Regions from separate parts of the Brevibacillus sp. NPDC003359 genome, predicted to be linked through region 2. Evidence: a T-box and tRNA genes for the amino acid it is inferred to sense, from the RefSeq annotation. Region 2 holds a T-box; the other holds one or more tRNA genes.

Region 1 (10,405 bases), on a different contig from region 2:
GTCATAGCAGTAAATCGGATGTATGGGACTGTAATTAGCTCGTACGCTCTCGTTGCGTTTTCCATAGCCGCAATTTCATTTACGTTGGGGGATTTATTAAAGCACTTTCGCCCTCGAACAAAAAACAACCCATTCTACCATGTGGCGCTCGGATTTAGTTTAGGAGGGTTTGTTGGGCCATTAATAGGTGCTAAATTTAGTTCTTCTTTTGATATTGCTGCGATCACGGATGGACTTACACTTGTAGGGCTATCCATGCCTTTCTTAGCAAACGGAATTAAGGAAATACTAGGAAATGTACTTGAGTCAGAAAAATAACTCTAAAAAGCGCCCCAGCAACGGAAGTAACTCCGCTGCCAAGGCGCTTTTTTGTCCCAAAAAGGAATGCTACGATATGCCTAGCGGCTATTTGCCACCACCGTTAAAGGAGCGTGCTCGTCCGTGATCTACCGCGATTTCGATCCATCGTTCTATTTCACCGTACCTTGGCGCGATGCGTCCGCGGTCCAACTCCAATTAATCGAATCGTCTGTTCCTTACGTTCTCGACTCGCATCCGAACGGAGAAGTGACGTTCCTGTTTCCGGATTTACCTCCGCGATTGTACGCACAGGTCCGGAAAATTTTCGGAGGGAACGGAATTCCTATTGATAAATTCGGAGAGTGAGCGCATAATATAGGAACAAACGTTCGGTGACGAAGGCGCATGAAATGGCGAAGAAAATCGATAATTTATTCGGATCATCACGATTTGTACTACCGGAGCAACGAGCGGCGCTAATCGAACATAACCAGGCGCGTGGATTGGTGGAGCGGCCGGCCGTGGATGACGATGACTTCGGGGAGATGTGTTTTCGTATCTACGACTCAACGCAATATGACTACGCGATAGCCGTTAAGTGGTTCATTCCGAGAAAGGGAACGCTAGGTACGTTATGGATTAACGTTGAGGATCTCGTGGCGGTGACGAAGTGAATTCCTATTCATCAAAAAAATCACACGGAATGGAACGTATATAATAAGGAAGATTTACGTCTGACGGACTCGTTTTTGAGCTGCGTGATACCCTACGAACTCATCCTGTTATTGTATTTGACGTGCAACGTGCTAAAAAGTATACTGTTTTTATAAACATTGAGTCCGTAAGTAAACTTTTTTACCGTGTGTCACCGTGAATGGACGAAGCAGGCAACCGTAAGGATTCGGGATATAACGGACACTACCGATAACTTCTAAGCCGTCGGTCGGGAGTTCGAATCTCTCCTGGGACGCCACGCCTTTTCAAAAGATAGCCTCCTTAGGACGTTGTGGCGTCCACAGGAGGTTTTTTTGTAGAAAATAACTCGTCTATCAGAATACAAACGGAAGCAAGTGGTAAGGCAAAGGGATATTTCAAAAAAAAGTTAAAAAATTTTCATCTATAAATGGAAATATTTTGTCTAATTTGTCATAAATTATGTAAAAAAATCACAAAATATGGCTCCTATTCTATTCGGAAAATGTGACGAAAAGATGATATTTTTGTAGAGAGGCGTTTCTATCCTTTCAAAATTATTGCGACATGTAACTTTCTTTTTCGACAAACGTATCTAATTAGAAGACTGAACGAAAAAACGATAGTTTGACAGGAAAAATATGGACGTTATTCAGTCAAAAACGATATTGACTTGCGAAAATTGATTGTGTATACTCAAAAACGTACTTCGTGTCAACAGAAAAACACAAGTAAAATCAGTGTTTATAGGCGGTCGTGGTGGAATTGGCAGACACACCATCTTGAGGGGGTGGCGGGGCGACCCGTGCGAGTTCGAGTCTCGCCGACCGCACCAATCCCGGAAGCAATCAGGAAGAAATGGAAACGAGTGTTTGTATTTTTCCAAATAAATCGAGCCTTTTTCGACAAGGGCTTTTTTTTCTGCCAACTGCAAAGCACTGTCGAATAGAAAGAGAAAAAGGTGGGAAAGGTGATAGCAGTGCCTTATTTTTTCCCACTTTTGGGTCATTGCTTATGAATCGCATTTGATGTAAACTGCCAAGTGAGAGAAAAACAATAGAGAAATGTTGGAAAAACAACACTACCTAAATTCAGATCAGACCCAATCTGGTTTAGGTCGAGGAGAAGAACCCATGAGTGTAATTAGAGAGATCATTGAGGGATTATTCATCGGATTTACTTCTGCGGTGGGCGTAATCGGCACATACCAAACACTGGTTTCTTGTGCAGGCCTGTTCCGCAAAAAAGAGCAAGTAACAACTGAGCCGCAAAAGACGTTTGCTGTGCTCGTGGCTGCTCACAATGAGAGCACCGTAATTGCTCCGCTAATTGAAAACCTGAAGAAACTCGACTATCCACGTGAAATGTACGACATCTTCGTCATTTGCGACAACTGTACAGATAACACGGCAGAAATTAGTCGGGCGCATGGTGCAATTGCATGTGAGCGTTTTGACACATCCAAGCGTGGGAAAGGCTACGGCATCGAATGGATGCTGGAGAACCTCTGGGCAAGACCTAAGCAGTATGACGCTGTCGTAATGTTTGATGCTGACAACTTGGTTGAGAAAAACTTCCTGAAAGTAATGAATGACCGTCTCTCCAAAGGGGCACGTGTGATTCAAGGCTACCTCGATTCCAAGAACCCGTTTGATTCCTGGATTACGCTGTCCTATGCGGTAACCTACTGGTTTACAAACCGTATGTGGCAGCTGGCTCGTCACAATTTGGGACTGCCGAACACTTTGGGCGGAACTGGCTTGTGCATTGAGAGCAACCTGCTCAAAGAAATGGGCTGGGGAGCAACCAGTCTCACGGAAGACCTGGAATTTGCAACACGTTGTATTGAACGCGGTATTTACCCGACTTGGGCACATGACACCAAGGTATGGGATGAAAAACCGATTGATTTAAAATCGTCTATGCGCCAGCGTTTGCGTTGGATGCAAGGGCATTACGATGTAGCAGGACGTTACATTCGAGCTGTATTGTTTAATGGATTGAAGTCAAGAAAGCTGGGAATGCTTGATGCAGCCTTCTACCTCTTCCAACCGATGTATGTGCTGATGGTGACAATGATGTCGGTATTGTTCCTGGCAAGATTTTTTGATATTGGTACGCTGACAACGGTATCCACGATCTTGCCTACATGGCTGGTATACGGTTCTACTGCCGTGTTCTACCTGTTGCCGATCTTGGCCCTCTATTTGGATAAAGTTCCGTGGAAGGGGTATTTCGGGCTCCTCTTGCTACCGTTCTTTTTCCTGACCTGGCTTCCGATTATGTTTTACGCGTTCTTTACGAAGAAAAACCAAGAGTGGAGTCACACCTCTCACACACGCGCGATTCGTATCGAGGAGATCCAGCAATAGTGACGTAAACAAGCAAAACCACAGGGGGAATATTCACCTGTGGTTTTCCTATTATCTTAAAGTAGCAAGACCGTTGCCGAATTTGGTATAATGACGTGATCAAGCAAGTAGCGTTCGCCATCGGGATTAAGGCACCAGCTGAAGACGCCGCGGTGCCAATAGGAGGAAAACAGCAATGAAGCTCGCGACAGATATTCACAACAACGACGTCCCATTGTTGTGGGGCGATAAACGATACCATACATGGAATTATCATTTAAGAGGGACTTTTCACGAAAAGATTTTCAAGGTTCCATTGGATGGCGGCTTTAGTTGTCCGAATCGGGATGGGAAAGTAACGACAGGTGGCTGCACGTTTTGTAGCGCAAGAGGATCTGGAGATTTTGCTGGTGACCGCAGAATGGATCTGGAAAGACAGTTTCATGATGTGAAAAATCGCATGCATGAGAAATGGCCGCAAGCCAAATATTTGGGCTTCTTCCAAGCGTATACGAATACGTATGCACCTGTGGAGGAGCTGCGGGAGATGTACGAAGTCATCCTTAAGCAAGAAGGCGTCGTTGGACTCTCCATTGCAACGAGACCTGACTGCCTGCCAGACGACGTCGTGGAGTATTTGGCTGAATTGAATGAGCGCACATATTTGTGGGTGGAGCTCGGACTACAGACAGTTCATGAGCACACAGCACAGTTAATTAATCGGGCGCACGATTATCAATGCTACGTGGATGCTGTAGAGAGGCTGCGCAAGCACAACATCCGTGTATGCTCTCATATCATCTACGGACTGCCAGGAGAGAGCCACGAAGAAATGATGCAGACGGCGGATGCTGTGGCCCATCTGGATGTGCAGGGGATCAAGATACACCTGTTGCATCTGCTGCGCAAAACACCGATGGTGAAGCAATATGAGGCAGGTCTCTTGGAATTCCTGTCGCAGGAAGAGTACACGAAGCTCGTAGTGGATACATTGGAAATTTTACCTCCAGAGATGATCGTCCATCGAATCACAGGGGACGGGCCACCTGATCTTTTGATTGGCCCGATGTGGAGCCGTAAAAAGTGGGAAGTACTCAATGGCATTGATGCAGAACTGAAAGCGCGGAATAGCTGGCAAGGAAAATTTTTCGTGCCACGCACGTAATGAAGCAACAACAAAAAGGGAGCCTTTTCTGGGCTCCCTTTCTTTTTATCGATTTCGAATCAGATTTCTCGCACGCTTCGGGTAATTGGTAATCAGACCATCTACACCACAGTCAATGGCACGCTGGATTTGCCGACCACTGTTCACCGTCCAGCTCAATACTTCAAATTGATGCTGCTTCGCTTGTTTGACAAGGTCTTCAGTCAATTGGTCAAAAGGGACGTGCAATTGATCGGCTCGATAGTTGCTAGCTACTTCCCAAGGCTTGGCGAGTGGTCCAATATATAAAAGTCCCGTTGTTTGCGTAGCATCCAATTGCTTGATTCGTAAAAGGCTGTCAAAGTTGAACGTTGAAATGATGGTTCGCTCTGTTAGCTGATAACGCCTGATTTGCTCGATGAGGAGTTCCTCTAGGTGGGGTTGATCCAAAAAGAAATTTTTCATCTCGATGATGAAGCGCAGTGGTGTGTCGACAAACGTCTGGAATACCTCCTGCAGGGTTGGAATGTGGGCTTTTGGTACGCGTGTAGACGAGTCCTTATCGGCACGTAGCTGACGAAGTTCACGCAATGTGTACTGTCGCACCAATCCAGAACCATTGGTCGTGCGCTCCAGATTGTGGTCATGAATGACAACCAGCTTATTGTCACTGCTGAGCTGGACGTCCAATTCGATTCCATTGGCTTTTCGTCGGACGGCTCCTTGAAACGATTCCATCGTATTTTCCGGAAACAGGCCGGAAGCTCCACGATGGGCATAGATAAGTGGGGGCACGAGGGCTTCCTCCCTTCTCGAGCATGTGATTACCTATAACCATGATATGTAAATGGCCCCTCGATACGACCTGACATGAGAGGCATCTCCAGAAGTCTATCCGATTACGACGAGTACGATGACCAAAAGGACAAAGAGGACAAGGATCAGGGCAAAATTGTTATTGCAGCTCACAAAAAACACCCTCCTTCTCGCACATGAAGCATCTACTTTCATGGTATGAAAAACGAGTAAATATGACCCAACAGAATGCCCACCTTGCGTTTTTTTGTGCATGAGGAACGCTTTTTTTTTTTATACAGATTGGCAGATGACGGCCTTATTTGTTTTGCTACAATGAGAGGAGGAGTACTGCAGGGGAGGATGAAGACATGATAAATGTTGTAGGTGCACAGGACACTGGCGACCTGATCATTGATCGACAAAATCGCCGGGTGAAGCTGCATATGTATGAGCCATCACAAATCGAGCAATGGGATCGGGTCATGAAGGAACTGGCCGAAGAGTCAGAGGCAACAAAAATCATTGTGTACGGGAAGAAACAAGATGTTCCGAAATGGCAATCGCTGGGTTACGAGCTGGAGGGAACCATTGATGGGTTTTTTCAAGGAGAAAACGCACAGATGCTCACCTGCTATCAGACAAAAGAGCGGGCTGCCTCTGGCGCAGCAAAACTTGCCGAGGAAATTCTTGCGCTGAGCCTAGCACGAGCGGGAAGTACGATAGAGAAATCGTTACCCGAGGGATACCACATGCGTGACGCAACAGAGGCAGACGCGAAGGAATTGGCGTGTTTGTATGGACTGGTATTCGCGACGTATCCTACACCAATGAACGATCCGTCCTACATTCATAAAACCATGCAAGAAGGTACAATCTACTATGTCATTGAATTTGAAGGTAAGATTGCATGCGCATCGTCAGCTGAAGTATCCGAACGATTTGGTTCAGCGGAAATGACGGATTGCGCGACACATCCAGACCATGCGGGGAAAGGTCTCCTCCAACCGCTATTTATCGCGCTGGAACAAAGGATGGAGGAGAAGGGGATTTACTTTTTGTACACCTTGACGCGGGCACAATCAGCAGGAATGAATGTGACAGCTGCCAAGATGGGCTATGCATACCGCGGACGGCTGATTAACAATTGTACGATCTTTTCAGGCTATGAAGACATGAATATATGGGTAAAGCCACTTCGCCCGACAAGGGGGTAACAGGCTACCTGTTTGTAGGATACAACTGTTGTTGCAGACGACGGGCCATCAAGGCCAATTGAAGCTGCCAGCGTTGATGAGCATCCTCCAGGCGGTAGCCTGTTTTTTCTTCAATTTGGGTCAACCGGTACTTGAGCGTATGTCGATGGATATACAAGGCTTGCGAGGTCTGTAGACCGTTTCCATTCTGGGCCAAATACACCTCAAGTGTTTCAAGAAGCTGTTGGTTGTATTTCGTATCATAGCGAATTAATGGGTCCAACAATGGGTTCCACAGGCGGAGCAAGCTTTCTTTTTCGCGATGATACGGAAACAAAAATTGATAGCCCTGCATATCCCGGTATCGTAAAATTTGCGGGGATTGGGCCAACAGCGGGTACGCTTGCAGAGCAAACATCGCTTCTTCGGAGGCACTGACGACGTTTGGCAATTGCTCACAGGGATTGCTCAAGGCGATTTGTAGGTCAAGAGAAGGGTGCAGCCCTCTCCAGCGGGAAGTGAGCTGTTCCAACAAGCGCAGGCTCGTCTGATCATCCGGTAAAATAAACAAGAGACAATGTGGCCGTTCGCGCAGCAAATAAGAGCGCTGATGACGGTCGCTAAGCCTTCGCATCAATGTAATGACACTTTGATGCATGTCTCCGAGCATCGTCTGATCGGCCACTTCTACCCGAACAGCCACACAGAGATGATGTCCAGCAAGCGGGTACCCGAGCATGCGACAACGGCTCTCCAGCTCCGAATCGGCCAGCTGCTGCCCGTTCAGCAACTCCTCCACAAAATCCCCTTTTAACCGCCATTCCGTTGCGGCTACCGCTCTTTCCTTTACATATTCGAGTGCACACAAGGTAGAGGCATGCTGAAGAGCGACGTCATCGAGCTCTTTCCAGGCGTGCTCGGGCTTCGATAACGTCAATGTGCCAAAATGCTCGCGATTGGCGCGAATCGGTACACGATGAGCGATTTCCTGGGACTGATCATGCTGCTGTGCTTCCGAACTGCCATGCTGTGTGACTTCAAAGCCTAGTGCATCGATGAGCGATACGACCCCTCCCGTAAGTGCAGCGAGCTCGCCTGCGATGGCAGGAAGGCCTCCTTTGGACAAGGCAGCGTCAATCATTCGGTTATGAATCGCCGAAGAATAGGCCAGCGTCTCAAATTGCCGATTCATGATCGGCTGCAAGATGGCTTTGGTTATGGTCGAAAAGTTAATTTCCGTGGGAATTTCAATCAATGGAAGTTGATAGTGATCCGCCAAAGTCAAAAAGGTCTCGGGAATTTCGCGTAAATAAAAGCCCGTATGAATCGCGACGCCACTCAGTTTTTGCTTTGCCAACGATGGAATAAAAGAAGCGAGCTTTTCCGTATGTTCAGCCAGCCCAAAGCCGGTTGTAATCAAAAATTCGCCTTCCTGCAAGCGACTCGTATCCTCCAGCACCTCGACAATGGTCACCCAACGAATCGGATTGTCCAGTCCGCCTGCTCCTGCGATCAGCCTCGTGTGAACCATGTCCGGCAGTTGCAGAGCTTCTCTTATCGTGATGGTCATCAGGTATCTCCTCCAAAAGCCTCGATAAAGGTTCTCTTATACAAAATGTACAAAAGATTTTGTCTCTTTACCATGTTTTTTTGCCAGCACGTAGGATGGCTCTTGCGTGTTGGTCAGCTAGGATAGAGGTAGAGAATAAGCGAGGTGGCGACGAAAATGACGAAAAGCTATGTAATCAAGCCTGAATTGGGCAAGGAGTATCCAGTAATTTCTCACGGAAAAGGAATTTATCTTTACGATAATGAGGGAAATCGTTACATCGACGGTTCCAGTGGAGCGGTGACCGCAAGCATCGGTCACGGTGTAGAAGAAGTGGCTGAGGAGATGTATGCACAAGCCAAGGAGGTTTCCTTCGTATACCGTTCGCATTTTAGCAGTGATGCTGTAGAGAAGCTGGCTACAAAGCTCGCGGAGTGGGCACCAGGCTCACTGAACTGGACGTTTTTTGTCAGCAGTGGTTCGGAAGCAACGGAGACTGCACAAAAAATCGCGATTCAGTACTGGCAGGAAAAAGGAAGACCAACGAAAAACCGGATTATCTCCCGCTGGATGAGCTATCACGGGATTACGATGGGGGCACTTTCCATGTCTGGGCACGTTTTGCGTAGAAAGCGGTTCACCCCATTATTGGCTGACTATCCGGCTATCACAGGACCATATCCGTATCGCAAGCCTGAAGACATGTCCCTCGAATCGTATGCGCTTGCGTGTGCAAATGAGCTGGAGACTGCTATATTGCGCGTCGGACCTGAACAAGTAGCTGCGTTTATCGCTGAGCCTGTCATCGGGGCTTCTGGTGGAGCGGTTGTGCCGCCGGACGGTTACTTCCAACGCATTCGCGAGATTTGCGATAAGTACGAGGTTTTATTTATCGCAGACGAAGTAATGACAGGGGTAGGTCGCACGGGGAAAGCGTTTGGGATCGACCATTGGGGCGTCGTACCTGATTTGATGGCCTTGGGCAAAGGGATGAGTGCCGGTTACACGCCTATGGCCGCTACAATTGTCTCGGACGAAATCATTGAGACGATTACAAAAGGCAGCGGCTCGATTATGGCAGGACATACGTATAGCGCCAATCCACAATCTGCTGCTGTTTCTCTGGCTGTCCTCAACTATGTGGAGAAGCATCAGCTCGTAGACAAAGCAGCAGAACAAGGTGCCTATTTGCTTGCCCGCTTAAAAGAGCTGGCTGATGAGCTCCCGTTGATCGGAGATGCACGTGGTCTTGGCATGCTGTGTGCGCTGGAACTAGTGAAAAACAAGCAGACAAAAGAACCTTTTGCGCTTTCTCAAGGCGTAGGCGGGAAAGTCATTGAAAAAGCATTTGAAAAAGGCTTGCTGATTTATCCTGCAATGGGCGGAATCGATGGTGTGGCAGGCGACGCTGTCATCATCTCACCTCCACTGACGATTACTACGGAGCAAATCAATGAGCTGATATCACTCTTGAAAGAAGCAGTGATAGCTGTTCAGCAAGAACTCCAAGACAAGGCACTGATCGGATAGAGAGGGAGGTAATTAATATAAACATATAACATTAAACAACTTTATACAAAAACAAACCTGTAGTACAATGTAATCAGGTGATGAAAAATGTACTCCATAGGGAAGTTTGCAAAGATGATCGGTGTAACGCCTAAAACGTTAAGGGAATGGGATAAGTCAGGAAAGCTAACCCCAATTTTAGTAAAAGAAAATGGGTATCGTTACTACACGGATGAACAGTTGTATGAGTATCTGCGAAGACCTGCTGTCGAGCAGGAAAGAATAACAATTGGCTACTGCCGAGTATCAAGTAACAAGCAGAAAGATGCCTTAGAACGTCAAGTGGAGAATGTAAAATCCTACATGATTGCGAGAGGTTACTCTTTTGATGTGATTACAGACATCGGCAGTGGCATTAATTATGAAAAACGCGGGTTGCTTCAACTCATGGATTTCATCATTCAAGGTAAGGTTGATCGCGTTGTTGTTCTTGACAAGGATAGGTTACTAAGCTTTGGCTTTGAACTCTTTGAGAATCTATGCAATAGATTCAGTGTTGTTGTTGAAATAATAGACAACTCCGAGAAAACAGAAGAACAGGAATTAGTTGAAGACCTTATCCAGATCGTAACGGTGTTTAGTTGTAGATTGCCAGGAAAACGAGCAAACCAAGCAAAGAAAATGATAAAGGAGTTGGCAAAAAATGATTCTAGCGAAGAAAGTTAGGCTCAAGCCAACTCCTGAACAAGAACGACAACTTTGGAAATCTGTTGGTACTGCTCGTTGGGCTTACAACTGGACGCTTGCAAAGCAAGAAGAAAACTATCGTAACGGCGGAAAGTTCTTGCTAGACGGTGATCTACGTAAG
Region 2 (20,374 bases):
TAGGCACTTCGATCGTTAGGTAATGCCCCGGTAGCTTGCCGATTTCCTTCCCCGCTTCCTCAGATTCCACATGTAATCTCGTTACTTTTATATTGGGCTCACTGTCGTCAGCTTGCAGCCAAACGCCCTCAATGCTGGTCTGGTTTTGCTGCTGGGCAAGCTCGTGTGCCTCCAAGGCAAGATCCGTACGAATCGAATAGCCTGACAAATCGATGTTATGTGCCATGTTCATCAGCTCCTGTCATTCAATGTTAAAAATTACTGACCATTTTGTTCCTGCTACTAGCTTGCTTGAATCCTTCATTTTTATTCCGAATCCTTTCTTGCAAATGGGTTCGCCCCATGCTAGAATTACTTTGTTGTATGACTGTATGTCTATGGTCGTCTAAGGAGGTGACACACATGCCAAACATTAAATCCGCGATTAAACGCACCAAAACAATCGAAAAGCGTCGCGCACACCGTGCTTCTCAAAAGTCTGATCTGCGTACTTCTATCAAGAGCTTTGAGAAAGCAGTCGCTGCTTCCGATGTAGCATTGGCGAATTCTACTCTTCTGGTGGCTGTGAAAAAGCTGGACAAGGCCGCTTCGAAAGGTCTCATTCATAAAAACGCAGCAAACCGTCAAAAGTCTCGTTTGATGAAAAAGCTTAACGTTCTGAGCGCTCCTGTAGCGTAAGAGACCAAGCGCCAAAAAACCCCACGAACATCTTGTTCTAGGGGTTTTTTACTGTGGAAAAACGTCTCGACGTTTTTTATAAAAGTGTTGTGGTCAAACACGTTTGTCCCCCGAAAGAGGGGACTACGGTCACGACCGTTTTGTTCGTTCGTCGTGTGCACGTGCAATGAATAATTCGAGGGCGAGACGCTTGTCCACCTGCCCTGATTTCATACGAAAATCTTCTTCCGCCAGAATGCCCAGCAGTTTTTTCAGCGACTCCTCAGAAAAATGACGCGCTTGCTCCATTGCTTTTTTCACCGCGTAGGGATGCATTTTTATCATTCCTGCCATCTGTTGCTGTGAATAACCGCGCGGCGCCAATTGCTTAACATGCAACAGCATGCGGAACTGCCTCGCCAAGAGAGCCAGTAGCTTGATCGGCTCCTCTCCTGTTTTCATGCAGTCGTACATCATCCTGAGCGCCTTGTCCAATCTCCCTGAAGCGACCTGTTCGATCAGCGCGAATACATCCTGCTCCAGCGTACGTGCACCGAGGAGCTCGATGACGTCCTCCGTGATATTTTCTCCTGCCCCGACAAACAGAGCCATCTTTTCGATTTCCTTGTCCAGAAGACGCAGCTCGGCGCCCACTCGCTCCACAAGCTTCATAGTTTGCTGACGATCGATCTTCGCCTCGTATTTACCCACTTGCCGCTCTATCCAGCCGTACAAATCTCCGTCTTTTAACAACGGAAAAGGGATCACTTTCGCTTTTTGCTGTAGCGTTTTGACCAGCTTTTTTCGTTCATCGAGCTTGTCAGCTTCTGTATGTAAAATAAGTGTGGTATAGGAAGGCGGGTTTTGCAAATAATCGAGCAGAGCATCCGGGTCACTTTCCACCTTAGTCGAAGGCTTGCTTCCTGTTAAAAAGTAGGCTTGTCTGGCAATTACCAATCGATGCTCGCCCAAAAACGGCAAGGTTTCCGCATCCTGCAGGATTTCACTCAATCCTGTTTCGGTACAATCATACACACTCATATTCAGATCCGTAAATTCTGGATCAATCATTTCTTTACGAGCCAACGCCAAAAAATCTTCAGCCAGAAAAGACTCCGGGCCGTATAAGACGTAGATCGGCGAGAATTGTTTTTGCCTTATTTCGCGAATAGCCGATAGGAGTGGCATACGTTTTCTCCCCTTTCCTTCTTGTTACCTGCGTTATTATAGCACATGTTGATCAGAGCAAAACGAAAAAAACCGCCACCAGTGAATCGGTAGCGGTTTTTTCATCCGTTGGCACCTCTATGTAAACGTTTAGGGAAAAGCCCCGGGATTCCTCCTCCCCAAACGGTAAGCAGGGGGTGCTTGATAATGTACTATACGCAAAATCCCCGCAAGCGGTGCCGGTCCATACGTGGAAAAAAGTTAGTCATTATCTTTATTTTTTTTCTTCTCTTTATTTTTTCCCTTGTCTTTCTCCGCTTGCTTGTCCCTGCCGTCGTCCTTATCGTCATTAGCAGGTTCTTTGTCTTCTCTGTCCGGATTTTCGTCCAGTCCGATCGGCCATCCCGATGGTTGATCATCTGTAATTACTGGCGTTGGAGGTACAGCTTTCTTTGGTGGCGGTGTCGGATTCGTTTTCTTAGGTGGCGGTGTTTGCTTTTTAACGGTCTTAGCAGGTGGCTTTTTACTCTTCGTCTGAGTAGCCGCTCCAGAAGTCTTTTTTGACTTGTCCTCTTCCTCTTTTGAATTCGATGGTATTGGATTATTGCTTGAAGGAGTAGGATCTACTGGCTCAACGCTTTTGGGTTGTTCCGCGACCGCTGGCGTCATGTCCGTTCCGTTCTGGAACGAATCGACTTCATGTTTCTTACCATCACCGCCCGAAAACAGCATGCCAACCAATAAGCTAGCAGCGACGGCCGTACTACCAAGACTAGCCATCCATACTTTCATCCGCTTCCACTTTTTTGTTTCCGGCAGCGAAGACGACTCGCGCTTAACTTCCAGAGTGGGCAGGATTTCCTCGTTCACCGTAGATTTCACCGCAGCAGGCTTTGCAGCGGCTGATTCCAGCTTGGGCAGGATAGAATCTACGATGCTGAACGGAGGTACGACAGGGGGCAGATGTTCTAATTGTTGTGACACATCTTTCAAACGGTTGTACTTAAGCTGCAGTTCAGCATCTTTTTGAATCAAACGATGGAGCGTTTGCTGCTCTGACTCCAACAGATCTCCATCCAGATCCCGCTGCATGAGTTCAAAAACCTCTTCGTTGGTCATCAACCGATCCCCCCTTTCTGGTAGTCGTACAACAGCTCCTGTAACTGTTGCCTAGCCCGAAACAAATACGACTTTACCGTGTTAAGCGGCAAATCTAATGCCTCCGCTATTTCTTGATAGGACAAATCCTCTAGGTAGCGGAGTACTACAACCATCCGGTATTGCTTTGGCAATCTTCCGATGGCTTCCTGAATGTCATTCGACAGCCCGGTGAGAAGGATTTCTTCTTCTACGTTGTTACGATCAGGAATGATCAACTCGTGCTCGTCAATTGAGACCGTTTCCTTCTTCGCGCGAAATTTATCCATACAGACGTTGCTGACGATGCGTTGTACCCAGGTAGAGAACTTTGCTTTTTCCTGATAGGTGTCCAATTTTCGATAAATTCGAATGAGGACTTCCTGGGAGGCATCAAGTGCGTCTTGTTCGTTCCCTAGAATGTAATAAGCGCTACGGTAAACGGAGGTCTCAATGGATCGAAGCAGTTCGACTAGCGCGTCATGATCCCCGGATTGCGCCATCCTGATCAACTCTGCTTCATGCATATTCTCTTCTCCCCCCTACAGACGGTTCGCTCATTGAAAAAGTTGCAAACAGTTTATGTATCCAATATTTGGGCCTGCCAATATAATCCCTCAGGTGTAATAACCAGCGTAATTGCTCCATGAGCATCAGTCCTGTACACGACGGAACCCGATTTTTTTAAGCGATGAAGTACTTCGGACGCTGGATGCCCGTACCGATTTTTCACCCCGGCAGAGATGACAGCAACTTTTGGTGCTGTGACTGCAAGGAGCTCTTCGGTGCTCGAGGTATTGCTTCCATGATGGGCTACTTTCAAAACATCCACAGAAGTCAAACCGTTTTGAACAAGCTGACTTTCCCCACCCTTTTCAATATCACCCGTAAACAATACCGTCTTATTGAAAGCTGTAAGCTGGAGTACTACGGATGCATCATTTCCTGAGAAGGTCGATTCACCTGGGTGCAGCCACTTCCACTCGATTCCCGGCCCATCGGACCATGATTGACCCGGGAGCCCGGTTAGAATCGGAACTCCTTCTTGTTGGAAAAGCTGAACAATTTCGCCCTCCAATTTGGAAGGTGCTGTTCCATTCACCAATACCTCGCCAAAAGAAAAATGAGGAACAAGCGCTTTTAATCCCCCGATGTGATCCAGATCGCCATGCGTCATGACGACGCGATCGATTTTCTCGATTCCTCTCGCCATCAGAAACGGCAGAACGACGTCTTTCCCCACCTCAAATGGGTCACGCTTTTCCATCCATGGTTCAGCAGCTGGGAACCGCATTGTCCCACCCGCATCCATTAAGTATACCTTCTGATCACCAATTTCGACAACGATGGAATCCCCTTGTCCGACATCAAGGAAGGTAATTCGCACTTCTTCGACTCCAGAAAAAGGCTGTCTGGCCCCGACAATTAACAAGAGAAATATAACGAAAGTAAGCATTATATCACGCTTTCGATGATAGCCCAACTTCCATGAAATGGGCAGAACAACTAGAAAGCAGGTATACAAAACAAGCCACCACCAAGAAGGATGCGGCCAATAAGTGAAGGGGAGCCTCATTTTTTCAATAGCAAACAACGGGAGATGAATCCATTTCAGCATAGCCGTCGAAATCCAGACAGGGATCACGGCCAAAAACGGATGGAAGAAATCGAGGACAATCGCGATATACCCGAACGGTAGCGCTATTGCCGAGAGAATCGGTGTTACTACCAAATTAACGAGCCAGGACACAGGTGAAAACAAATGAAAATGGTAGATGAGAAACGGAAAGGAAACGAGCTGGGCCGACAAGGTGACCGCCACAAGTGTACGAATCCAGACGGATACCCGAACAAACACATGCAAACTAAATGGCACAAAAATAATCAGACCAAGTGTGACCGCAAAGGAAAGCTGAAAACCGACATGCCACAGCTGATACGGATTCACCACTAGCATCACAATGAGTGCACCTGCCCAGACGTCTTTGCCGTCCAACCTCTTTCCAAACACCTGACACAGAAGACCGACACTCCCCATCAGTCCAGATCGGATCGCAGACGCGCTAGCTCCCACCAAAAGCACATACCCGATCAAGAACAAAATCGTTACGACAAATGCCAATCTGCGTCTGATTCCAATCCGTTCCAAGCACCACATAAACATGGAACTGACCATGGTCACATGCAAACCGGAGATCGCGAGAATATGACTTAAACCCAAATTCGAATACATCGATGCAAGCTCAGGGTTCACCTCTTGTCCAAGACCGAGCAGAAGCGACTTCATGTACCCCGCTGTTTCTGGATCTGGAAATAATGATTCAATTCGCTTGGCACCCGAGTCCTGCCATTCTTGAAAGCTCGCCCAAACAGAAAAAGCAGGTGTCATATCAACCGCTTGATAGTTTGTTTCCCCTGTGACATGGACACCTTGCCTATACAAATAGCTGGCGTAGTCGAAGGAATGAGGATTGCGCGCAGTAGCTGGCAAGGACAATTGGATCGGAGCCACGATAACACTGCCACGTCTCCACTGCTCTATTTGTGCAGCTTCCTGGAAAGAAGCAAGTTTAACCCGAAGCGCAATTTTCTCGAGAGACCGATGCTCGTTCTGATCACGCTGATTTTCACCCCAGGATGTTATCGTGACAAAAAATCGTGCTACCTCCCCATCCCGTTTCACGGGTGAATCAATGACACCTTTTACCCAGATCCTCTGCTCCCTTTCTGCCAATGGTTTCACTTCAGAGCTATGGAGATTCTCGTACCCATAAAAAAAGAGACCTGCTAGAATAGAAATCAGTGCGTAGTATGCAACGTATTTGCGGTACCTAAACGGGCTCCATGCAACGAGTGCCCATGATACGCCTGCAGCCAACAGTAGCCAAGCAGGATGCAAATAGGCTGACAGAATGAGGCCGATCATCATCGCTAGGCTTGCTCTCCATACTGACACTGCAATCCCCCCGTCTTGTTCTTTACATGAAACCGTTTTGTCGAACGATAAATGGTCTCTTAAGGGAGTATATCTAACAGAATGGGGACAAAAATAGAAAAGAAGAAAGGCTAATTCCCTTGTAGAATCAGCGTTTTCGAGGTCAATCACTGGCACTCATAAGAGATTGCGCTGATGGTCGATACATGATAGAGTTAGCAGGAGCAATCCAGTGAGAGGAAGAGTCATTTCTTATGTGCGGAATCGTATCACTCTATAACAAGCGGCAAAAGCCTGTTCAACAAGAAGCGATTAGTGCAATGACGGGTGTCATCCTGCACCGTGGTCCAGATGACGATGGTTTTCACCTTGAAGACAACATCGCCCTGGGCTTTCGTCGTTTAAGCATCATTGACGTGGAAGGCGGACATCAACCGCTGTTTAACGAAACACGTGACATCTGGATTATTGGTAACGGTGAAATCTACAATTACAAAGAGTTACAGCAATGGTTAAAGGACATCGGTCACGTTTTCCATACCGATTCTGATATTGAAACCATCCTCCACCTTTATGAAGAGGTAGGAACAGATGCACCTAAGCATTTGCGCGGGATGTTTGGCTTTACGATCTACGACTCCCGTAAAAAACGTCTGTTTGGGGCACGCGACCATTTTGGAATCAAGCCGCTCTACTATGTAGAGACAAATGATTCAATCGGGGTTGCCAGCGAGATTAAAAGCTTGCTGGAGTCGCCAGGATTCAAGCGTGAAGTGAATCCAACCGCTTTTTATCACTATTTGACATTCCAATATGTGCCTGATCCTGATACGATGTTTGCTGGCATTTACCGTATACCGCCTGCGCACTCGTTCATTATTGAAAACGACCAGATCAAGCTCGAAAGATACTGGGATGTAGAATTCAAGCCCGATGAAAGCAAGCCGTTCTCTTATTTTGTTGAGGGTACGCGCAGTGTCATGCTTGAATCTGTCGACAAACACCGGATTAGCGAAGTTTCTCGTGGAGCCTTCTTATCTAGTGGCGTTGACTCTAGCAGTATTGTTGGGATGCTACGTACCTTCGAGCCAGTCAAATCTTTTTCTGTCGGCTCGGATATTCCTGGATACAGCGAACTCGATTATGCAAAACGAACCGCCGCGTATTTGGGATCGGAGCATTTCGAGCGCGTGATAAACGCCAAGCAGTACATGGATGAATTGCCACGACTCATCTGGCATCAGGACGAACCGGTAGCGGACCCATCTGCCATTCTGCTCTATTTTGTAGCTCAGATGGCAAGTGAACACGTAACCGTCGTATTGTCCGGTGAAGGTGCAGATGAATTTTTTGGCGGTTACAATATTTACAGAGAGCCTCATTCTCTCAAAATGTTTTCCGGGATGCCTGGCTGGATGCGTCAATCCATCGGATACATGGCAGAGCGCCTCCCCGACCAGGTAAAAGGGAAAAACTTCCTCATCCGCGGATCGAAAACGGTTGAGCAACGCTTCTTCGGAAACGCACTGATTTTCAGTGAAGAGATGAAAAAGCGTGTCGTCATGGATGATATTACCCGCTCGGAATCGTATGTATCTCCTTTCTCCATTACAGAAGATATCTACAAACGCGCTTCCGAATATGACGATGTGACCAAGATGCAATACTTGGACATTCACACTTGGCTCAGAGGCAACATTTTGATGAAGGCTGACAAGATGACGATGGCCAATTCTTTGGAGCTGCGTGTGCCATTCATTGATCTGAAGGTATTTGAATTCGCCGCTACCATTCCAACGAAGTACAAAATTGCCAACGGCACGACCAAGCACGTGCTTCGTGAGGCGATGAAAGACTTCCTGCCACCTGAGATTCAAACGAGAAAGAAGCTGGGCTTCCCTGTTCCGACTCGTCATTGGCTCAAAAACGAATTTTACAAATGGGCAAAAGAGATCATTTTCGAATCCAAGGTGGATAATTTGATTAATAAGGCCTATGTGCTTTACATGCTCGATGAACACCGCGAAGGCAATGCGGATTACAGTCGCAAAATCTGGACGATCCTGGTCTTCATGTTGTGGCATCAAATCTTCATTGAGCAAAAGCATAATTTCGAGCCTTATGTCAGCCCGAATGTAGACCTTCGCCGCAAAAAAAATTCGCTGCAGCATATCGGCTAACAGCGTAAACGCGATAAATAGATTTGCAGACCCTCTCTTACTTTTCGTAGCATCGTTGATAGAGAACAAGTTCTCTCTATGAACGTATCGCTATGTGAAGGACGGGAGGGTTTTTGTTATGGTGCTGGAATGGTGGGAGCGTTATCGTCGATATATCTTGCTAACTGCGGCTGTTCTGTTTGTCGGTTGTAGCTATTGGCTATATCAACGCGACCAATCGCATAAGACTGATGAACTACCGTTGCATTCTCCTGCTTATGCAGCATCGAATCTGGAAACAAAAGAACTGACAGATGATTCAGCAGCTGTTCAACCTGCCAAGCCTGTAAAAGCGACACCGGAAAGAGATCAGAATAAGGAAAAAGATAAGGAAGCACTCCCCCCTCCTCTCTATATCGATGTGAAAGGGCAAGTGAAAAGTCCCGGTTTATACCAATTTGAACCAGGTACCCGTGTCGCAAATGCCATCGAAAAAGCAGGAGGAGCACTGCCTGATGCTGACCTTGTACAGATCAATTTGGCAGAGCCGCTCACAGATGGAGCTGCTCTTGTTATCCCGGCAAAAGGCGCAAAGTCCCCCGTCTCCACTTCCATTGGCCTTGTAAAATCTGCTGCCCGCGTATCCACCACTGGTGACTCCACAGCCGTTAATCTCAACACGGCAACTGTAGAAGAGCTCATGAGCCTTCCGGGGATTGGAGAAGCTCGTGCCAAGGCAATCTTGGATTATCGGTCAAAACAAGGGCCTTTTCGTTCGGCGGATGACCTGAAACAGATTGAGGGAATTGGCGAGAAGATGTTCTCACGGATAAAGGATCGGCTGATCGTACAATGAGTGCTCAGCATCCGGTCATGATCATAGGCACTCCTACATAGAATGGGAAAAGAATATCGGAGGGAGGTATGCCCATGAATAGAATCGGGTTCATTGGTACGGGCAGCATGGGCAGTATCTTGATTGAATCATTACTGTCAGCCAAGGCGCTGACTCCTGGTCATGTCACGATCAGCAACAGAACCCCAGCAAAGGCGCAGCAACTGGCAGAAAAACATCCCGGGCTCATTGTCGCGCACAGCAATGCCGATCTGGTCAAAGAAACTACAACGATCGTGCTATGCGTCAAGCCACTGGAATATAGCGTGATGCTCGAACAAATTGCTCCTGCCTTAACTCCAGACCACCTATTGATTACGATCACCAGTCCGATCAAGCTTGCAGATTTGGAGTCTCAAGTTCCATGCGCGGTTGCCAGAGTCGTTCCTTCAATAACAAATGCCGTAATGAGTGGTGTCAGCTTATGTGAATTTGGCTCACGCATCCAAGAGGAACAACGTCAATTAATTCGGAGCCTGTTTGCCCATATTAGCTCCCCTATTGAGATTTCGGAGCCTTTTTTACGAATTACTTCTGACATTGTCAGTTGCGGGCCTGCGTTTATCAGCTATATTTTGCAGCAAATGATTCACGAAGCTGTTGAAGAAACGGGCATTTCCGAAGAAGCTGCTACCTACATGACCACGCAAATGCTAATTGGGATCGCAGATCTTTTACGCGAAGAAGCTTTCACCCTTCCTACTCTACAAAAAAGGGTCTGCGTGCCCGGTGGAATTACTGGGGAAGGACTGATTCCTCTGCAAGACGGTATTCCCGGTCTTTTCGCCCAAGTATTTCGTCGTACACAAGCAAAGTTTGCCGAGGATCAGGAACTGGTTGCACGAAATTTGAGCAATCAGCCACATTAGCCAAAGACGAAGAAGTGTTGATCTGCGAAAAAAGGAGTGGATACCTGTCACTCACAGGCTCCACTCCTCTTCTCATTTCTTTCCGTCCTTTTCTTAACGAACGACGATATTTACTAGCTTGCCCGGAACAGCGATGACTTTGACGATCGTTTTTCCTTCGATCAATTCTTGGATCATCTCGTTGTTTTTCGCCATCTCTTCCATCTGTTCTTTGGTGGAATCAGACGCGATGAGCAGTTTCTCTTTGTTTTTGCCGTTAATTTGCAAGACGATTTCTACCTCGTCTTCAACCAGCTTCGCTTCGTCATACGTAGGCCATGCTGCGTATGCCAAGCTGTCGCTGTGGCCCAGTTTCTCCCACAGCTCTTCACCCAAGTGTGGAGCGATTGGAGACAGCATTTTCACAAAGTCCTCCATGAATTTCTTCGGCAGAACTTCAGCTTTGTACGCTTCGTTAACGAATACCATCAACTGAGAGATACCTGTATTGAAACGCAGGCCCTCGTAGTCTTCTGTTACTTTTTTCACGGTCTGGTGGTACACGCGCTCCATGCCAGCCACGTTGGAGGTCTCCACGATTTTTTCGTTCAGCTCACCGTTGTCACCCACGAACAGACGATAGGCACGATCCAGGAAGCGACGTGCGCCATCCAAGCCTTTTGTCGACCAAGCGATTGAAGCATCCAGTGGTCCCATGAACATTTCGTACATGCGCAGTGTATCGGCACCATGGCTGTCGATGATATCATCTGGATTTACGACATTGCCTTTTGACTTACTCATTTTCTCGTTGTTTTCACCCAGGATCATCCCTTGGTTAAACAGCTTTTGGAATGGTTCCTTGGTTGGTACGACACCGATATCGTACAGGAACTTGTGCCAGAAGCGAGAGTAGAGCAAGTGCAATACTGCGTGTTCTGCACCACCAATGTAAATGTCAATTGGCAGCCATTCTTTCAGCTTGTCTGCATCAGCCAATGCTTTGTCATTGTGTGGATCGATGAAGCGCAAGAAGTACCAGCAGCTACCTGCCCATTGCGGCATGGTGTTTGTCTCACGGCGCGCTTTCATGCCTGTTTCCGGATCTACAGTGTTCACCCACTCCGAGATGTTTGCCAATGGCGATTCACCTGTACCGGATGGTTTGATTTCTTTTGTTTTTGGCAGAATGATCGGCAGTTCGGATTCTGGAACGACCTTCATCGTACCATCTTCGAGGTGGAGAATCGGAATTGGCTCACCCCAGTAGCGTTGACGGCTGAACAACCAGTCGCGCAGACGGTATGTGACTTTGCGATTTCCTTTGCCTTCCGCATCCAGCCACTCGATCATTTTGCTGATAGCCTGTTCTTTGTTCAAACCATCAAGCATGCCGGAGTTGATGTGCTCTCCATCACCTGCATACGCTTCTTTGGTGATATCTCCGCCAGCGATTACTTGCTTGATTGGCAGATCGAACGTTTTCGCGAACTCATAGTCGCGCTCATCATGCGCTGGAACCGCCATGATAGAGCCTGTTCCGTAGCTGATCAGTACGTAATCTGCAATCCAGATTGGCAGACGCTCGCCGTTCACCGGGTTGATCGCATACGCTCCGGTAAATACTCCTGTTTTTTCTTTCGCCAGATCGGTACGCTCCAGGTCGCTTTTGCGTTTTGCTTGCTCCAGGTACGCTTCCACTGCTTCTTTTTGAGCTGGTACGGTAATTTGCTCAACCAGCTTGTGCTCAGGAGCCAGTACCGCATAGGTTGCACCGTAGAGAGTGTCTGGACGTGTCGTAAAGACGGTGAAAATTTCTTCATGACCCTCGATACCAAAGGTTACTTCTGCCCCTTCAGAACGACCAATCCAGTTGCGCTGCATTTCCTTGATGCTCTCCGGCCAATCCAGTTCATCCAGGTCAGCGAGCAGTCTTTCTGCATACGCTGTAATTTTCAGGACCCATTGTTTCATCGGGCGGCGTTCTACCGGGTGTCCACCACGCTCACTTTTCCCGTCAATGACTTCTTCGTTCGCCAAAACCGTTCCCAAAGCAGGGCACCAGTTTACAGCTACCTCGTCAATATAAGCCAAGCCGTGCTCATACAGCTTCGTAAAAATCCATTGTGTCCACTTGTAGTAATGCGGATCGGTCGTATTGATTTCGCGATCCCAGTCGTAGGAAAATCCGAGCGCCTTGATTTGGCGACGGAAAGTGTTGATATTGTGCTCGGTGAATTCTGCCGGATCGTTTCCGGTATCGAGCGCGTATTGCTCCGCTGGCAGACCAAACGCATCCCAGCCCATTGGATGGAGCACGTTATATCCTTGCATCCGCTTCATGCGGGACAAAATATCAGTAGCCGTATAGCCTTCTGGATGTCCTACGTGCAGGCCAGCTCCAGATGGATACGGGAACATGTCGAGTGCGTAAAACTTTTTCTTGCCCTCATCCTCGGAGGTTTTGAAGGTCTTGTTTTGCTCCCAATATTGCTGCCACTTCTTTTCGACATTGCGATGACTGAATACCATGGTAAAGCACTCCCATCTTAAAATAGGTGAAAATAAAGAAAACCTCACATCCCAGATCGCTATTGCGAAAGGGACGAGAGGTTGTTTACATTCCCGCGGTACCACCCAGATTGGCAAATGACATGCATTCACCCACTTGTTTCATCCGTATCGGGGATAAGCCGCTCACCCTTACGCAATCATTGCTTGAATGACCTTGGGGGCAAGTGCTGGGAGGTGAGTTCAGATAGATCCGGGTTGACTTGCACCATCCGTCAACTCTCTGTGAATGCTCGAATCCTATTCTTACTATTCCTCTTAAACGCGTCGAAATCTGTAGTTATAACGCCATTATAGTCAATCCGAACCAATCATGTCAAACTTTTCGGCTTGCGGGCTGAAAAAAATAGGCGCTCACTTGCTTCTTGTGGCGGCATATCCGAGTAATCAGCGGTGATGACAATGTCTGTGAAGCCTGCATCTGTCAGCCAGCGCATCAGTTGGACAGGCTGGTAAGCCCGTTGCCAATGCTCTTCTTCCATCCGCTCATACAAACCGTTTGGCTGACGAATGAAAAACGTTAGCTGATGCTCTACCTCCAGTCGCAGCGGGTCGCAAAAACATTGCCAAATGTACGAAACTTCATCTTCTACGTGTGTGAACGTCTCATCTCCGAAAATGTGCAGCATCTTGTATGGACTGTGCACATCAAACAGAAAGCTCCCACCAGGCGCAAGATGAGCGAAAACGCGCTTGAACGTTTCCTGCACATCCCCTTCCTCCGTGAGGTAGCTCAATGAATCACACAAGGAGATGACCGCATCCGCTTCTGGCAACGAAAGCTCCCGCATATCCTGTTCGACCCACGACACATCCACTTGCTCTTGCCTCATTTTGTCATAGGCAATCGCAAGCATTTCTGTGGAGAGATCCACACCCGTAACACGGTATCCCCGCTTGGCGAGTGGAATTGCAATCGTACCCGTCCCACAGCCCAGATCAATGACCCGGACAGGCTTTTCTCCCTTTTCCCAATTGCGCTCAACCCAATCGAGCCATTGGTCATAAGGAGTATCGGCCATCAGCCTGTCATATACAGCGGCCATGTGTGCATATGCCATCTGACCTTACCCTTGCGCGCTGAAGGAAACTTCCTCTGCGTCCTTCCACAGGCGCTCCAGGTTGTAAAAATCGCGATCTTCGCGATGGAAAACGTGAATGACGATATCGCCCAGATCAACCAGTACCCAGCGACCTTCATCCGCTCCCTCGATACCGCGGACGTCATAGCCGTTTTTGTGGGCTTGATCACGAATTTCGCGAACAATTGCCTGTACTTGACGCTCGTTGTTTCCGTGGCAAATCATGAAATAATCTGCGATCACGGACAGCTTTTTAATATCGAGCACCTTCAAGTTCTCTGCTTTCTTGTCCTCTACTGCCTTCACTACCAATTGTGCCAAATCTTCTACTGTTTTAACCATCAGAACCCTCCTTCTCTCCCTTTTCGGGAAATCAAATCGTTATATGCAGTCAATGTCAACGGGAAAACCGTCTTCTGCTTCTCTATCAAAAATTGAATCGTGCCTCCCAAGGCGAGTGCCAGGGCGGCATTCAAATCATGCATGGCTTTGGCGCGAATAAAATCGACACCAGGGTAAACCCGGTTTGGTTCTATATAGTCTGCCACACAGACGACCTTTTCTAACAGGGACATGCCAGCCCGACCTGTTGTATGGTAGCGAACAGCTTGTAAAATATCAGTATCCGTCACACCCAGATCAGTCTGGATCACAATGGCAGCTGCAAAAGCGTGCCACAGCTCTTTTTCCCCTTCCAAAAGCTCTGTAGGCATATCGTGGCGCACGAGAATCTCAAACATTTTTTCCACAGGCCAGCACTTACAGTAATCGTGCAAGAGACCAGCAAGCTCGGCTTTGTCAGGATCAGCCCCGAATCTCTCTGCCAGCTCGCGAGCCGACGCAGCCACACCTAGCGTGTGCTTGTAGCGTTTCTCATGCATTTGTTGCCGTACGCGAACGAGAAGCTCTTCCCGATTATCCAAAAGTTTCATAGATTCGGTTCTCCTTTATATAGCGCTCCACGGCATCAGGTACAAGATAACGGATGCTTTTCCCGGCAGCTGCCTTCTCGCGAACCATCGTAGAGGAAATGTCCCAAACAGGCATCTCCACAAATGTGACGTCCTCGCTCGATTCCCGATCCAGTTCGGTTCCTGGCCTCGCTAGACCTATAAATCGTACCATATGAATCAGCTCTTGGTACTGGTACCATTTGGGCAAGATTTTTACCATATCTCCTCCCATGATAAAGGAAAACCGGCAATCCGTGAACTGCCTGATGAGCTGAACCATCGTGTCATAGGTGTATGATGGACCTTCTCTTGCGAACTCTACATCTGTTACACGAAACACCTCGTGATCAGACACGGCAAGCTGAACCATTTGCAAGCGGTGATTCGCCAACGTCAGACTCTCTCTCTTTTTGTGCGGTGGAACGTGCGGTGGAACGTGTGTTGGCATAAACCAGACTTCATACAGGCCCGCTTGCTCTCTGGCTTGTTCGGCCGCTAGCAAGTGCCCGCAATGAATCGGGTCGAACGTTCCTCCCATGATCCCTACTTGCTTGATTGGCTGTCTCATCGCATGCAGGTCACTTATGGCAGCTTGATCGTCTTGTTCTCCCGGGACTCTTTATACAAGACAACCGTATGGCCAATCAACTGCACGAGCTCTGCTCCTGCACCTGCTGCCAAATCTTCTGCTACTTGATGTTTATCGTCATTATTGTTTTGCAAAATCGCTACCTTGATCAATTCACGTACTTCCAACGCTTCTTTGATCTGTGTGATCATATTTTCGTTTACGCCACCTTTTCCTACTTGGAAAATGGGGGTGAGATGATGTGCTTCTGCGCGCAAAAAGCGCTTTTGCTTGCCGGTCAACATCGGCAATGCCTCCTTTTACATCCTGCAATCAGGTTGTTTTCTGTAATTGTTGCAAGACGACCTCACGCATAACACCAGTTGGTGCTCGTTCGCCCGTCCACAGCTCGAAAGCCAGTGCACCTTGATTCACGAACATGCCGATTCCGGAATGAACAGTGGCTCCGATGGCACGCGCTTCTTTGAGCAGACGTGTCTCGAGCGGGTTATAAATCAGATCGCTTACCGTTAAACCAGAGTGAAGCCATTCTGCTGGCACAGGTGTCTCCTGTACGTTTGGCAGCATTCCAATGGATGTCGTATTGATCAACAGCGAAGAGTCTGCAATGGTAGCTGCACCTTCGCCCTGTTCTACGATTTTCGTAGGTACAATCATCCCGACATGCTCAGCCAATACTGCGGCTCTTTCCCGGGAACGATTGATGATGCGAATTTCTTTGACTCCTTGTTCAGCCAAGGTAAATGCCACTGCACGCGCAGCGCCTCCAGCCCCTACCATGGTGACCACTTGCTTTTCAAGAACGATTCCCGTCTCTTCCACAAGCGAACGAACATAGCCCATCCCATCTGTGTTGTAGCCAATCAAGCGTCCATCACGAGAAACGACGGTATTGACGGCACCGATTCGTTTGGCAAGCGGATCGATTTCATCCAGCATCGGCATAATAGCGACCTTGTGGGGGATCGTGACGTTAATCCCTTTCAAGCCTAATGCGCGAATACCCGCGACTGCATCTTCCAGATTTTCCGGTTCAACGTCGAACGCAGCATAGGCAAATCCCAACCCGGTCTCTGAAAAAGCTGTATTGTGCATCATCGGTGATTGCGAGTGGGAAACTGGATGCCCAAACAGGCCAACCAGTTGTGTTTTGCTTGTAATCATGGAGCTTTTCCTCCCCGGACGTCTCTCTATAGCATATGGCAAGGGGCAAGGCTAACTCGGCTTTTATTGCTTACGCTAGATCAGCCCTTTGCGCATCCCAACACTTACGCCTTTAGGTGCATGCACGACAACACTCGCTTCGTGTTTTCCTTGGATGCTGACCCAGCCCAAACCGGAAATTACGATGTCAGTCGTCATGGTGGACTTGTTGATTTTGAAACTGTGCTTCACAAATGGCGGAAGTGCCTTCGCAGCTTCCTCGCCTGTTGGTGGTACCAGCAAGGTTCCGTGATGCTTTTCCATCACTTCATCCGCTTTTTCCAGCTTCGTCCGATGAATGTACAGGTCGTTATCCGCATAGACGATTAACGGCTGTCTCTCTCCGCGTACAAAGTCGATACGAGCTAGGCCACCCAAAAAGAGTGATTGACCATCGTCAAGCTGATAAACCTTGGAGTTGATACGGCTGGTCGGTGTAATCTTTCGGAGGTCAGTCGGGGATACCATGTGTCCGATCTGATCGCGATTGATAATTCCTGGCGTATCGAAAATGGAGCGGCCGTCCTCGAGTGGAATCTCGATTTTGTCCAGCGTCGTACCTGGGAATGGCGATGTGGTAATCTCCAGCTCAGCCGCACCGTAGTCATGCAAGATGCGGTTGATCATGGTTGACTTTCCTACGTTGGTCACACCGACAATGTACACATCTCGGCCTTTGCGCAGCTCTCCAATACGATTCAACAGTTCATCGATATGAAGTCCTTTTTGTGCGCTGATGAGCACGACATCCTCCGGGCGCAATCCGCGTTCCTTCGCTTCGTGCTGCATCCAGTTGCGTACACGGTTTAGATTGATATTTTTTGGCAGCAGATCAACCTTGTTACCTACGAGCAAGATCGGGTTTTTCCCGACAAAGCGCGGCAACCCTTTGAGCCAGGAGCCTTGGAAATCAAAAATATCGACAACCATCACAACAAGCGCCTGCGTAGAGCCGATGCCGTCCAAAATCTTAAGGAAGTCGTCATCGCCCATTCCTACGGGAGCAACTTCATTATAATGCTTGATGCGATAACAACGCTGGCAAATGACTACCTTTCTGCCAAGCGCGGATTCAGGTGCATAGCCAGGCTTTTTCGCGTCTGCAATCTGAATGGTAATCCCACATCCAGCACAAGAGCCATGCGTTTGTTCCGTCATGCTTTTCTCCTCCACGAAACCATTCCTTTCCTCTCCATCCAAATAAGGGCCACACGCTCCATCTGACGATTAAAGCGCGTCCAAAAACCATCCGTCTGGGCCACAGGAACAACCAGGATCGTATGAAATCCCAATCGATTCCCCCCCAGCACATCGGTAAACAATTGATCGCCAATGACAACAGTCTCAGCGATGGTTACATTCATCTGCCGCACTGCCTGCAAAAAGGCACGGTTCGTCGGCTTTTTGGCCGCACAAATAAATCCGAGGTCGAGTGGTGAACAGAAGCGGTCTACACGCTCCTTGTTGTTGTTGGATACAACAGTGACCTGTATACCTGCCTCATCCAAGCGAGCAAGCCAATTGATGACCTCCTGAGTTGCATGTGGCCTGTCCCATTCCACCAAGGTATTATCCAAATCTGTAATCACCGCACGGATGTTATTTCGTTTCAATTGATCTATGTCAATGTGGTGGATTGATTCGACGAACTGACTAGGCATCAGCTTTTCTAAAAACACGGGGCACCTCCAAATGATGTGAAGCAATCAACCGCGATTTCGGCACCTACTATACCATAATCGACCACTTGGTTGCAAAACAAAAAGCATGATCATCGCTTGCCTTGCTCTGTAATCCTGTGTAAAATGATGTTACCAAGAAAACTGTTTTTGTTTTTACAGTTTTCCTTTACGCTGTTTTGGCTGGGGGTCGATTGCTATTAAAAACCGGATCATGAAAGGTTTTATTGAAGAGATTCGCGATAAAGGCATGAAATTTTCTATGGATGATTTGGTGAAGCGGCTCGGGATCAGCAAACGCACGCTATACGAGCACTTCTCGTCCAAGGTGGAAATTCTGGAAACAATCATTCGGCAATCCTTTGAAGAGGGCGATGAAAAAACACAGCAAATTCTCGCAGACGAGAGTCTCTCTCTTATCGATAAAATCAAAGGCGTCATGATGGTTTTACCAACACACTATGAATTTTATGATTTGCGCATCCTCGAGCAGATGAAGCGATATTATCCTGAGCAATATGCCCATGTCGAAGCTTCTTTATCCGAGGATTGGCAGACACTTCGTGTACTTATCGAGCAAGGGATTCGAGAAGGACTCATCGTCAATATGAACGTCACGCTGATGCTGAAGGTGATTGTCGATGCTCTGAATTCCACACTCGACCAGCGTTTTTACATGAAAAACCAGATTACAGTCTCTGAGGCGCTTTCCGCTATTGTAGATGTCCTCTTGTTTGGATTGGTACCAGCAGATAAAAGGTAATAAATGAATCGTGGTCGTTCCAGTAACGTTGGAAGACCACGGAATCGTTTTTTGCAAGAAAACCAATAAAACAAAAATAGTTTTTATAGTTAAGAGGTGTTCTATCATGTCAATTTTTACGCAAATGACCAAACAACAGCGTACAGGACTCTTGTTTGTCATCCTGATCCTTTTCATCGACATGCTGCTGTACAGCTTGTTGATTCCGATTGTTCCTTATTTTACGGAAACATTGCAACCCTCCTCCACGATGATGGGCGTGCTGTTTAGCAGCTATGCCGTCGCCATGCTCATTGCCACCCCCATTTTCGGGCCGATATCCGATCGGGTCGGCAGACGGACCATGCTTTTGATCGGCTTGCTCGGTCTCGCCGCTTCCACGTTATTGTTTGCTTTTTCTGAGACGATGGCCTTGTTGATTACTGCTCGCTTCGTTCAAGGTATTGCTGCGGCGGCCACATGGCCAACTGCCCTTGCCCTCTTGGCGGATTTGTTCCCGTCCAAAATGCGCGGAGCTGTTATGGGAATAGCCTTGACGGCGATTTCGACCGGTACGTTGCTTGGAGCGCCGATTGGAGGATGGTTATTTGAAATCAGTGACCATCGCATGCCATTCCTGGCAGCAGCAGCCTTTACCGTAATTAACATTGTGCTGGTCTACTTGTTCTTGAAGGAAGACGCGACGAGAACCGTCAGTGAAAAGCTTCATGTCGGTGGATTCATCCGCAATCCGCAAGTCATCTTTATCGCTGGAATCGTCCTGTTGGCTGAGGTTTCCCTTTGTTTGCTAGAACCGACTCTGCCCGTATTTTTTACAGAGAAGCTCAGCATGACGCCGACAACGATTGGTCTTTTGTTTGGGGTCATGACACTCGCCTATGGATTGATCGCCCCAGTTGCCGGCTCACTTTCCAGCCGCATGAATCCGTATAAACTCATGTTTGGCGGAATCATCACGCTGGCTGTCTTTCTGCCATTTTTGGCGTGGGCGGACTCCCTTTGGCAGGCAATGCTCGCGATGGCCCTTGTCGGAGCTAGTATTGGCTTTACTTTATCCCCAACCTTGGCTACGTTGGGAGCCATTATCGACCAGGGAGGCAGCGGCGCATATGGGACTGCCTATTCTCTCTTCAACATGTTTCATGGGATCGGCATGGTTGCAGGTCCATTGGCTGGGGGGATTCTGACGGATTTGCTGCCCGTATCCTCTGCCCTCCTAATCGTGGCAGCGTCTATCCTTGGTTTTAGCATTCTGCTGTTCGTCCAGTTGAAAGCAAGCAAAGCCTCCCGTTTCACCACCAATGAAACCGAGATGAAATTTTGAGCTTGTCTATTCGTGAAATAACGAAGGAAAACTGGCGCCAAATTGCCTGCTTGACTGTAACGGAAGGTCAACACTCCTTCATCGAGAGCAACGCTTTTTCCATCGCCCAATCAGGATTTGAACCGGAATGGATATCATGCGGTCTGTATGACAACGACATCGCTGTCGGTTATGCCATGCATGGAATCGATGTAGAGAATGGCCGAATTTGGCTGGATCGCTTTATGATTGATACTGGTCATCAGGGCAAGGGCTACGCCAAAAAGTTCCTGCGCATGCTGGTCGAAGAAATGTCCAGACGTTACAGCTGTACGTGCATTCACTTGAGTATTCATCCTGAAAACGAGTTCGCTCGCAAGCTGTATGAGTCGTTCGGCTTTACCTCAAATGGCGAAATGGATGGTCCGGAGGA

Evidence for each region. A T-box is a leader RNA that pairs with one kind of tRNA and senses whether it is charged. The one in region 2 lies ahead of leuS (leucine--tRNA ligase), so its partner is inferred to be a tRNA-Leu.
Region 1: it encodes a tRNA-Leu, which carries the amino acid that the T-box ahead of leuS (leucine--tRNA ligase) is inferred to sense. The anticodon was not compared.

What each region holds. Positions count from the first base shown of each region.
Region 1 covers NZ_JBIAOR010000032.1:15,835-26,239, forward strand. The annotation lists gene ACFYU8_RS31255 (hypothetical protein) at 1-318, shown strand, start outside; gene ACFYU8_RS31260 (hypothetical protein) at 442-666, shown strand; gene ACFYU8_RS31265 (YolD-like family protein) at 711-974, shown strand; tRNA gene ACFYU8_RS31270 (tRNA-Leu) at 1,744-1,828, shown strand; gene ACFYU8_RS31275 (glycosyltransferase family 2 protein) at 2,127-3,365, shown strand; gene mnmL (tRNA modification radical SAM protein MnmL/YtqA) at 3,541-4,509, shown strand; gene ACFYU8_RS31285 (glycerophosphodiester phosphodiesterase) at 4,555-5,283, opposite strand; gene ACFYU8_RS31290 (YjcZ family sporulation protein) at 5,380-5,559, opposite strand; gene ablB (putative beta-lysine N-acetyltransferase) at 5,655-6,500, shown strand; gene ACFYU8_RS31300 (PucR family transcriptional regulator) at 6,505-8,049, opposite strand; gene ACFYU8_RS31305 (aspartate aminotransferase family protein) at 8,206-9,558, shown strand; gene ACFYU8_RS31310 (IS607 family transposase) at 9,646-10,263, shown strand; partial or broken gene ACFYU8_RS31315 (RNA-guided endonuclease InsQ/TnpB family protein) at 10,241-10,405, shown strand, end outside.
Region 2 covers NZ_JBIAOR010000002.1:83,439-103,812, forward strand. The annotation lists gene gpr (GPR endopeptidase) at 1-226, opposite strand, end outside; gene rpsT (30S ribosomal protein S20) at 403-678, shown strand; gene holA (DNA polymerase III subunit delta) at 808-1,845, opposite strand; gene ACFYU8_RS09945 (anti-sigma factor family protein) at 2,086-2,943, opposite strand; gene ACFYU8_RS09950 (RNA polymerase sigma factor) at 2,943-3,488, opposite strand; gene ACFYU8_RS09955 (DNA internalization-related competence protein ComEC/Rec2) at 3,542-5,917, opposite strand; gene asnB (asparagine synthase (glutamine-hydrolyzing)) at 6,151-8,076, shown strand; gene ACFYU8_RS09965 (helix-hairpin-helix domain-containing protein) at 8,195-8,911, shown strand; gene comER (late competence protein ComER) at 8,986-9,819, shown strand; gene leuS (leucine--tRNA ligase) at 9,913-12,330, opposite strand; T-box leader at 12,397-12,641, opposite strand; gene ACFYU8_RS09980 (class I SAM-dependent DNA methyltransferase) at 12,681-13,430, opposite strand; gene rsfS (ribosome silencing factor) at 13,437-13,793, opposite strand; gene yqeK (bis(5'-nucleosyl)-tetraphosphatase (symmetrical) YqeK) at 13,793-14,383, opposite strand; gene ACFYU8_RS09995 (nicotinate-nucleotide adenylyltransferase) at 14,367-14,972, opposite strand; gene yhbY (ribosome assembly RNA-binding protein YhbY) at 14,987-15,277, opposite strand; gene ACFYU8_RS10005 (shikimate dehydrogenase) at 15,306-16,157, opposite strand; gene yqeH (ribosome biogenesis GTPase YqeH) at 16,233-17,354, opposite strand; gene ACFYU8_RS10015 (YqeG family HAD IIIA-type phosphatase) at 17,351-17,875, opposite strand; gene ACFYU8_RS10020 (TetR/AcrR family transcriptional regulator) at 18,090-18,638, shown strand; gene ACFYU8_RS10025 (MFS transporter) at 18,745-19,962, shown strand; gene ACFYU8_RS10030 (GNAT family N-acetyltransferase) at 19,959-20,374, shown strand, end outside.